2 regions of the Kitasatospora sp. NEAU-CNBT7 genome follow, and region 1 is predicted to be linked to the other one. Evidence: riboswitches for the same ligand, from Rfam matches in the RefSeq annotation. Region 1 holds a riboswitch; the other holds the start of a gene.
What was found. Region 1 has a riboswitch for cobalamin ahead of AC2TEW_RS22825 (CoA-acylating methylmalonate-semialdehyde dehydrogenase). Riboswitches for the same ligand answer to the same signal wherever they lie in the genome.
Positions count from the first base shown of each region.

Region 1 (5,087 bases):
TAGGTGCCGCCGACGTCGGGGACGAAGCCGATCCCGGCCTCCGGCATGGCGATCCGGGTGGTGCCGGTGACGATGCGTACGCTGCCGTGCGCCGAGACGCCGACGCCGCCGCCCATCACGATGCCGCTCATCACGGCGACGTAGGGCTTGGGGTAGCGGGCGATCCGGGCGTTGAGCCGGTACTCGTCGCGCCAGAACCCTTCGACGGCGGCCACGTCCCCGCCGGTGGCGGCGCGATGGATCGCGACGATGTCGCCCCCGGCGCAGAAGGCCCGGTCACCGGCGCCCGTGACGACGACCGTGGCGATCCGGTCGTCCCGCTCCCAGGCGTCGAGCGCCTCGGTGATCCGCCGCACCATGGGGTGGGTGAGGGCGTTGAGCGCCGTCGGCCGGTTGAGAACGATCCGGCCGGTCCGGCCCTCACGGCGGATCACGACCTCCTCGGTGTCGCTGTCGGACATCATGCGGCTCCGGTCAGGCCGCGGGCGACGATGACGCGCATGATCTCGTTGGTCCCTTCCAGGATCCGGTGCACCCGCAGGTCGCGGACGATCTTCTCGATGCCGTACTCGGCCAGGTAGCCGTAGCCGCCGTGGAGTTGGAGGGCCTGGTCGGCGACCTCGAACCCGGTGTCGGTGGCCAGGCGCTTGGCCATGGCGCACAGCTCGGGCGCGCGCGGGTCGGCGCGGTCCAGCGCGGCCGCCGCGCTCCGGACCAGGGCGCGGGCGGCCTCCAGTTCGGTGGCCATGTCGGCGAGCCGGAACTGCAGCGCCTGGGCGTGCAGCAGGACGGTCCCGAACGCCTCGCGGTCGGCGAGATGGGCGACGGCGCGGTCCAGCGCGGCCCGGGCGCCGCCGAGCGAGCAGGCCGCGATGCCGAGCCGGCCGCCGTTGAGGCCGGCCATGGCGATCCGGAAGCCGTCGCCCTCGGCACCGAGCAGGCGGTCGGCGGGCAGCCGGACACCGTCCAGCACGACCTGCCTGGTCGGCTGCGCGTTCCAGCCCATCTTCCGCTCGTTCGGGCCGAAGGACAGGCCGGGGTCGTCGCGGTCCACCAGGAAGGCCGAGATGCCCGCCGGTCCGGGCGCGCCGGTGCGCGCCATCACCAGGTACACCTGGGCGGCGCCTGCCCCCGAGATGAACTGCTTGACGCCGTCCAGCACCCAGCCGTCGCCGTCGCGGACCGCCCGGGTGGCGATCGCTCCGGCGTCGGAGCCGGCGCCCGGCTCGGTCAGGCAGTAGCTGCCCAGCTGTTCGGCCGTGCACAGGGCGGGGAGCCACCGGGCGCGCTGCTCCGCCGTGCCGTGCCGGTCGATCATCCAGCCGACCATGTTGTGGATGGAGAGGTAGGCGGCGATCGACGGGCAGCCGGTGGCCAGCGCCTCGAAGGCCACCACGCCGTCGAGGCGGCCGAGTTCGCAGCCGCCGACGTCTTCGCGGACGTACACGCCGGCCAGGCCCAGGTCGGCGGCCTTGCGCAGCACGTCCACCGGGAAGTGCTTGGTGCGGTCCCATTCGACCGCGTACGGGGCGAGGTGCTCGGCGGCGAAGGCGCGGGTGGCGTCGGCGATCGCCCGCTGGTCCTCGGTGAGGTCGTGCACGGCGCTCATCCCATCGTCGGAATGGTGAAGCTCGCGCCCTCCTTGACCCCGGAGGGCCAGCGCGAGGTGACGGTACGGGTGCGGGTGTAGAAGCGGATCGAGTCCGGCCCGTGCTGGTTGAGGTCGCCGAAGCCGGAGCGCTTCCAGCCGCCGAAGGTGTGGTAGGCGATCGGGACCGGGATCGGTACATTGACCCCGACCATGCCGGTGTTCACCCGGCGGGTGAAGTCGCGGGCGGTGTCGCCGTCCCGGGTGAAGATCGCCACTCCGTTGCCGAACTCGTGCTCGCTCGGCAGCCGCAGTGCCTCCTCGTAGTCGGCGGCGCGGACCACGCAGAGCACCGGGCCGAAGATCTCCTCGCGGTGGATGCGCATCGCCGGGGTGACCCGGTCGAACAGCGAGGCGCCGAGGAAGAAGCCGTCCTCGTGCCCCTCCAGCCGGAAGTCCCTTCCGTCGACGACGAGTTCGGCGCCCTCCCGGACGCCGATGTCCAGGTAGCCGCGGACCCGGTCCACCGCATCACGGCCGACCAGCGGGCCGAAGTCGGCGTCGGGATCGTCGGAGCGGCCCACCTTCAGCGCCGCGATGCGCTCCACCAGCTTCGCCACCAGGGCGTTCGCGGTCTCCTCGCCGACCGGGACGGCGACCGAGATCGCCATGCAGCGCTCGCCCGCCGAGCCGTACCCGGCGCCGACCAGGGCGTCGACGGCCTGGTCGAGGTCGGCGTCCGGCATGATGACCATGTGGTTCTTGGCGCCGCCGAAGCACTGCGCCCGCTTGCCGTGCGCGGCGGCGGTGGCGTAGACGTACTGGGCGACCGGGGTGGAGCCGACGAAGCCGAGCGCCTCGACCCGCGGGTCCTCCAGCAGGGTGTCGACGGCCTCCTTGTCGCCGTTGACCACGTTGAGCACGCCGGGCGGCAGGCCCGCCTCCAGGAACAGCTCCGCGAGGCGCAGCGGCACCGACGGGTCGCGCTCGGAGGGCTTGAGGATGAAGGCGTTGCCGCAGGCCAGCGCGGGCGCGGCCTTCCAGAGCGGGATCATCGCGGGGAAGTTGAACGGGGTGATGCCGGCGACCACGCCGAGCGGCTGGCGCATCGAGTACACGTCGATGCCGGAGCCGGCGTTGTCGGTGAACTCGCCCTTCAGCAGGTGCGGGATCCCGGCGGCGAACTCCACGACCTCCAGGCCGCGTTGGAGGTCGCCGTGGGCGTCGGCGACGGTCTTGCCGTGCTCCGCGGAGAGCAGCCGGGCCAGGCTGTCCTTCTCCTGCTCGACCAGTTGGAGGAAGCGCAGCAGTACCCGGGCCCGGCGCTGGGGGTTCCAGGCGGCCCACTCGGGCTGGGCCTGGGCCGCGTCGGCGATCGCGGTCCCGACCTCGGCGCGGCTCGCGAGCGGCACCCGGGCCTGGACCCGGCCGGTGTTGGGGTCGTGGACGTCGCCGAAGCGGCCGGAGGTGCCGGCGACGTGCTTGCCGGCGATGTAGTGGGTGAGTTCTCGGACCATCGGTTCCTTCTCTCGTCCTGGGTGCGGAGAGGTGCGGAGAGGAGGAGTGGAGGGCCGCCGTCGACGGGCGGGCGCACGGTGGTGCGACCGCCGTCCATCGGCCTGCGGCGGCCGGACGGGACGTCAGGGCGTGTGGGCCCCGGCGCTCGTCGGCGCAGGACAGCCAGGGGTGGTGGATCGGGAGCAGCCCGGAGTCATGGCGTGTCGTCTCCATCCTCGTGGAAAACACGGAACACCCGCGGCCGGTATCCTGACTCCCGGATCGACGCCCGTCCCCCGGCCTTCCCGGCTGGCTGCCAGTGGCCTTCACCTGCGAGGACGAACTCCCCGGTCACAGTGGCGGGACCGTGCCGGACTTGCACCGGCTTCCCTGACACCGCGGACCTGCCGTCGACCATATAGTTGGACGTCCTAGTAAGTCCAGGGCATCCGCCCCGATTCCTCGCCCGGGGCTCGGGCCGAGCCTCGCGGGCGGCACCCGCGTACCGTCCGGCCACGGGAGTCGCCGTCCGTCCCGGACCGTCCCGGTCCGCCACCCCGCGTACCGCTGCCGCCGGCCCCGCCGACGGGCCTGACCGGGTACCGGGATCCGCGACGTCCGCGCCGCCGACCAGGTGGGGTCGGGTACCCCCGATGCCGGTCCGGACGTGGATCGCACGGCCGCGGCGCCGCGGACATCCCGGACGCACCCAGGTCCTCTGCGTCGGCAACGACCCGCTGGTTCGGGCCCAGGGCCGCGCGCTGCTCGGGGAGAACCTCAGCCGGGTTCCGCGGGGGACGACGGAGGCGGTCGGCGGGCGGCTGCGGGGCGCGGCTCGACGGCGGGGCCTGCCGGGAGCGCCGGCTCGGCGGGGACCGGTCCCGGCGCCGGCTCCGGCACCGGGAGGTCGAGGCCGGGAACCGGCGGGACGACGTGGAAGGTGTTGGTGGTCAGCGCCTCGTCCAGCGCGCGGGTCGCGTCCCCGATCAGCTCCGGGTCGCCGAGGTTCCGGATGACCCGGCGGGCGTCCTCGACCCGTCCTTGGCCCGCCAGCGCGAGCATCAGGTGCTCGTGGGCGCCGTACCGGTAGGAGGAGTGGCGGGCGGTGGCCGCCAGTTCCTCGGCCCGGGCCGGCTCGCCGACGGCGACGAGCATGGCCGACAGCCCGCAGATCGCGCGGGACTGGTAGACGTCGTCCGGCTCGTCGGCCACGATCCGTTCCGCCGTCGCCACCACCCGCATGGCGCCGTCGGTGTCACCGAGGCCGGCGAGCGCCTCGGCCACCTCGCCGAGGGCGCCGACCCGGTCCTCGGAGTGGGTGGCGGCCAGCGCGGCCTGTTCGGCGAGGCCCAGCAGGCGCCGGGCCCCGGCCGTATCACCGGCCGCGTGGAGCACCGCGCCGAGGCCGGTGAGGGCGTTCGCCCGGTTGCTGCCGTAGTCGACGGCCCGGGCGATCGGCTCCGCCCGCTCGACGAGCCGCCGGGCGCCGACCGGGTCGCCGAGGGCGACCAGGGCCACCGCCGGGACCGCCAGCGCGAAGGCCCGCCGGTACGGGTTCTGCATCGCGGCGAGGTCCGGCGCGGCCTGCTCGGCGAGCCGCCTGGCCCGGTCGGCGCTGGTGCACTCGGTCAAGGCGCGCACCAACTCCGTTGCTGCGCACTGCTGGTGCCACGAGAAGACCGACCGATCGACTACGGACACCGCGTTCTCCCCGGGCTGTGGACACTCGTACGCAAGTACGCGGGCGGCCGCTGCGCCGGTTCACCGCACCGAGGAACTGCTGCACCGCACCCCCGAAGCGCCGGCCGGAGCTCGAGGTGGTCCTCGACGAAGCCGCGCTGCGCCACCCGGTCGGCCACCCGCGCCATGGCACTCCCCCGACGTGACCGTGCCGGCCGTGCCGGGAGAGCGCGGCGCACCCGCCGGACCGTCCGGAGCGTTCTCCACGTCGGTAGCAGTGGCGGGTTGATCCGGGGTCTGGTCGATCCAGTGCCTCCGCACC
Region 1 is NZ_JBXQQB010000018.1:25,026-30,112, forward strand. Features, by position in the region: gene AC2TEW_RS22815 (enoyl-CoA hydratase/isomerase family protein) at 1-461, opposite strand, end outside; gene AC2TEW_RS22820 (acyl-CoA dehydrogenase family protein) at 461-1,609, opposite strand; gene AC2TEW_RS22825 (CoA-acylating methylmalonate-semialdehyde dehydrogenase) at 1,606-3,105, opposite strand; cobalamin riboswitch at 3,329-3,501, opposite strand; gene AC2TEW_RS22830 (tetratricopeptide repeat-containing protein) at 3,863-4,786, opposite strand.

Region 2 (5,087 bases), on a different contig from region 1:
CTGGTGGGCCGAGCTGCCGCCGGACGACCGGCCGCGCAGCGTCTGGTGCTCGCCGTACCTGCGCACCACCGAGACCACCCGGATCGCGCTCGCCCAGGCCGGCGGCCTCGGCGCGGTGCCGGTCACCACCGAGGTGCGGCAGGACGAACGGCTGCGCGACCGCGAGCTGGGCGTGCTGGAGATGCTCACCAAGGCCGCCATCGACAAGGAGCACCCCGCCGAGGCCGCCCGCCGCCGCCGGATGGGCGAGCTGCACTACCGGCCCCCGGGCGGCGAGTCCTGGCTGGACGTGGCCCTGCGGATGCGCAGCCTGCTGGCCGACCTGACCCGGGAGGAGGACGGCCGGCCGGTACTGGTGGTCGCCCACGACTGCACCGTGCTGATGCTGCGCTACATCCTCGACCGCCTCACCGAGCAGCAGCTGCTCGCCCTGGAGCCGGTCCGCAACTGCTCGGCCAGCCGCTGGCGGGCCGAGCACGGCCGGCTGGTCCCGGCCGGCTGGAACGACACCGGCCACCTGGACCGGGCACCCGACCGGCCCGCCGACTGAACCGCGTGCCGGTCCGGCGGTCCCGGCCGGGTGCGCGGGCGGCCGCGCGCCGGTCCGACGCGCCGGTCCGACGGGGGCCCGGAGAAGGCCGCGAGGGGTCAGCGGAGGCTCTCGGCCCGCTGCTGCGCCGGCGTCCCGCCGAACGCCCGCCGGTAGGCCTGCGGGGTGGTGCCGAGCCGGCGGCCGAAGTGGTGGCGCAGGGTGGCCGCGTTGCCGAAGCCGCAGCGCGCCGCGACCGCGTCCACCGGCTCGCCGGTGGCCTCCAGCAGGCGCTGGGCCAGCAGCACCCGCTGGCCGGTCAGCCAGCGGTGCGGGGTGGTGCCGGTCTCCTGCTGGAAGCGGCGGGCGAAGGTGCGCGGCGACATGTGGGCGCGGGCGGCCAGCTGCTCCACGGTGAGCTCGCGGTCCAGGTGGTGGCGCAGCCACTCCAGCAGGCCGCCCAGCGACTCGCCGTCCTCGGCCGGCAGCGGGCGGGCGACGAACTGCGCCTGGCCGCCCTCGCGGTGCGGGGCGACCACCATCCGGCGGGCGATCCCGCGGGCCACCTCGGGCCCCTGGAGCTTGCGGACCAGGTGCAGGCAGGCGTCGATGCCGGAGGCGGTGCCGGCCGCGGTGATCACCGGGTCCTCGTCGACGTACAACACGTCGGGCTCGACCGTGGTGAGCGGGAAGCGTGCGGCGAGCAGGTCGGAGTGGCGCCAGTGGGTGGTGCAGCGGCGGCCGTCGAGCAGGCCGGCCGCGCCGAGCAGGAACGTGCCGTTGCAGATCGACAGCACCCGGGCGCCGCGCGCCACGGCGGCCCGCAGGGCCTCGATCAGCGGGGCCGGGTAGTCGTCCCGGATGCCGGTGGCGGCGGCGATCACCAGGTCCGCGCCGGCGATCCGCTCCACGCCGTGCGGGACGTCGACGCTGAAGCCGGCGTGGGTGCGCAGCGGTCCCGGGCGGGCCGAGGCCAGTGCGAAGTCGTAGACCGGCAGGCCGTCGTCGCTGCGGTCGAGGCCGAAGACCTCGCAGGCGACGCCCAGTTCGAAGGGGTGGATCTCCTCCAGCACCACGGTGACGACGTTGGTCAGCATGGCCCCAGGATGCCGGTGGCAGCTTTTCGAGGCAAGTGGTCTTTTCTGCCACTCGTGGCCGGGTCCGGCCGTCGCGAGAGTGGAGCGCATGGACTCTTCGGCACTCATGGGCGTACTCGCCCCGGCCGCCGCGGTCGGGGCCTTCGGCCTGCTCGGCCTGCTGGCCGGCCGCGACCTGGAACGCACCTCCCGGCACGGCCGGGACAACTGGCACCGCCCCGGCGGCTACCCGGCCGACCCCGGCCGGCCGGACCGGCTGCACGGCGCCGCGGCCGGAGCGGGCACCCCGACCGCCGCCGCCCCGCCGCCGGCCGCCCAGCCCCCGACCACCCCGCCGCCGGCCGGCCCGGCCTTCGCCACCCGGCTCGCCACCACCCTGGCCGCCGCCGCCGATCGGGGCCCCGGCAGACTGGTGGCATGGACACCGCCCCCGACCTCGTCATCCGCCGGGCCCTCCCCGAGGACCTGGACGCCGCCGGAGCCCTCTCGGTCGAGGTCTACGTCGGCGAGGGCTACAGCCGCCCGGACGGGCCCTATCCCGAGCTCCTGCGGGACACCCGGCGCCGCGCCGAGGAGGCCGAGCTCCTCGTCGCCGTCGACCCGGCCGGCGGAGCCGTGCTCGGCAGTGTGACCTTCGCCCCGGGCGGCAACCCGTGGGCCGACATCGCGGCGCCGCACGAGGGCGAGATCCGGATGCTGGCGGTGGCCCGGGCGGCCCGCGGCCGGGGCGCCGGGAGCGCGCTGGTGCGGGCCGCGATGGCGCGCAGCCGGGAGCTGGGGCTGACCGGGATGGCGTTCTCGACCCGCCCGGCGATGACCGCGGCCCACCGCGTCTACGAACGGCTGGGGTTCCGGCGGAGCCCCGAGCGGGACTGGGAGCCGGCCCCCGGCATTGATGTGATCGTCTATTCGATCACATTCTGACGGCTCACCCCGTGGCGCAACGCAGTCGAGCGACCACGACACGCGGCACTACATCTGGTGGCGCATCCTGACCCCGCCCACAACATGTATGCTCGCTCTCGCTGTCGACGCAGGGGAACCCGGTGGGAGTCCGGGACTGCCCCGCAACGGTGAGCGGGCTTCGCAACACCCTGACCCGCGAGTCCGAGACCTGCCGACGGCGTGCCACACGGCTTCCCCGCAGATGCCTTGCAGCACCGCAGTACTTGTCCGGGCCTCGCGGGTGGGCCGGGGTGGGACCACGCACGCCTGGTGATTCGGCGTGCCGCTCCGCCCTGCCTGAAACGGTCCGGCCGATCTCGTCCGCCGCCGCCACAGGAGAGAGTGCGCCTTGACCGTCGCCGCCTCAGTCGCCCTGCCGTCCCAGGGTTCCTCCCCCAGCCTCCGGCCGGGTGGTGCCACCACCGCCGCCGACGCTGATCCCGGTGCCGCGCTGCTGCGCCTGCTCACCGACCGCAGCGTCGACCTTCCCCAGGTGGACCCCGGCCACGTCGCCGCCGCCGCGCTGCGCGGCCGCCACGCCGGCTCCGACTTCGCGGAGCTGCGTGGACTGGCCGTGGAGGCCGCCGCGTCGATGATCGCCGAGGACCCGCAGTACTCCAAGCTCGCCGCCCGGCTGCTGGCGCTGGAGATCTCGGACGAGGCCGTCGGCCAGGGCGCCGTGTCGTTCTCCGCCTCGATCGCCGTCGGCCACACCGAGGGCCTGATCGGCGACACCACCGCGGACTTCGTGGCGAAGCACGCGGACGCCTTCGACGCCCTGATCGACGAGCGCGGCGACGACCGCTTCGAGTACTTCGGCCTGCGCACCGTGCAGTCCCGCTACCTGCTGCGGCACCCGATCACCCGCAAGGTGATCGAGACCCCGCAGCACTTCCTGCTCCGGGTGGCGGCGGGCCTCGCCGTGGGCGACGGCGAGCGGGCGGTGCGCGAGGTCGCGGAGCTGTACGCGCTGATGAGCGCGCTCTCCTACCTGCCGTCCTCGCCGACCCTGTTCAACTCCGGCACCAAGCACCCGCAGATGTCCAGCTGCTACCTGCTGGACTCGCCGCTGGACAACCTGGACTCGATCTACTCGCGCTACGCGCAGATCGCCCGGCTGTCCAAGCACGCCGGCGGCATCGGCCTGTCCTACAGCCGGATCCGCTCGCGCGGCAGCCTGATCCGGGGCACCAACGGCCAGTCCAACGGCATCGTGCCGTTCCTGCGCACCCTGGACTCCTCGGTCGCCGCGGTCAACCAGGGCGGCCGGCGCAAGGGCGCCGCCTGCGTCTACCTGGAGACCTGGCACGCCGACATCGAGGAGTTCCTGGAGCTGCGCGACAACACCGGCGAGGAGGCCCGCCGGACGCACAACCTGAACCTGGCGCACTGGATCCCGGACGAGTTCATGCGCCGGGTGAACGCCGACGCCGACTGGTCGCTGTTCTCCCCGGCCGACGTGCCCGAGCTGGTCGACCTGTGGGGCGCCGACTTCGACGAGGCGTACCTGAAGGCCGAGCAGGCCGGCAAGGCCGTGCGCACCATCCCCGCGCAGACCCTGTACGCCCGGATGATGCGCACCCTGGCGCAGACCGGCAACGGCTGGATGACCTTCAAGGACGCCTCCAACCGCGCCGCCAACCAGACCGCGCTGCCCGGCCGCACGGTGCACTCCTCCAACCTGTGCACCGAGATCCTGGAGGTCACCGACGACTCCGAGACCGCGGTCTGCAACCTGGGCTCGGTCAACCTCGGTGCCCACGTCGCCGACGGCGCCACGGCCGGGGACCTGCTCGGCGCGATGGACTGGGACCGGCTGGACGCCACCGTGCGCACCGCCGTGACCTTCCTGGACCGGGTCATCGACATCAACTTCTACCCGACCCCCGAGGCCGGGAACTCCAACTCTCGCTGGCGCCCGGTGGGCCTGGGCGTGATGGGCCTGCAGGACGTCTTCTTCAAGCTGCGGATCGACTTCGACTCGGCCGAGGCCAAGCAGCTGTCGACGCTGATCGCCGAGCGCATCATGCTGACCGCCTACGAGCGCTCCAGCGAACTGGCCGAGGAGTTCGGGCAGCACAGCGCGTACGGCGAGACCCGCGCCGCCCGCGGCCAGCTGCACATCGACCACTTCGACGCGGCCCCGCAGTGGACCGCCCGCTGGGACGCGCTGCGCGCCAAGATCGCCGTCACCGGCCTGCGCAACTCGCTGCTGCTGGCCATCGCGCCGACCGCCACCATCGCCTCGATCGCCGGCGTGTACGAGTGCATCGAGCCGCAGGTCTCCAACCTGTTCAAGCGCGAGACGCTGTCCGGCGAGTTCCTCCAGGTCAACCCGTACCTGGTGCGTGAGCTCAAGGAGCTCGGCGTCTGGGACCAGCAGACCCGCGACTCGCTGCGCGAGTCCAACGGCTCGGTCCAGGAGCTGGGCTGGCTGCCCGCCGAGGTGCGCTCGCTGTACCGGACCGCCTGGGAGCTGCCGCAGCGCGCGCTGATCGACCTGGCCGCCGCCCGGC
Region 2 is NZ_JBXQQB010000007.1:243,682-248,768, forward strand. Features, by position in the region: gene AC2TEW_RS12720 (histidine phosphatase family protein) at 1-550, shown strand, start outside; gene AC2TEW_RS12725 (helix-turn-helix domain-containing protein) at 649-1,626, opposite strand; gene AC2TEW_RS12730 (GNAT family N-acetyltransferase) at 2,044-2,550, shown strand; cobalamin riboswitch at 2,633-2,762, shown strand; gene AC2TEW_RS12735 (ribonucleoside-diphosphate reductase subunit alpha) at 3,023-5,087, shown strand, end outside.
Region 2: linked by a shared signal. The riboswitch ahead of AC2TEW_RS12735 (ribonucleoside-diphosphate reductase subunit alpha) and the one ahead of AC2TEW_RS22825 (CoA-acylating methylmalonate-semialdehyde dehydrogenase) in region 1 are both predicted to bind cobalamin.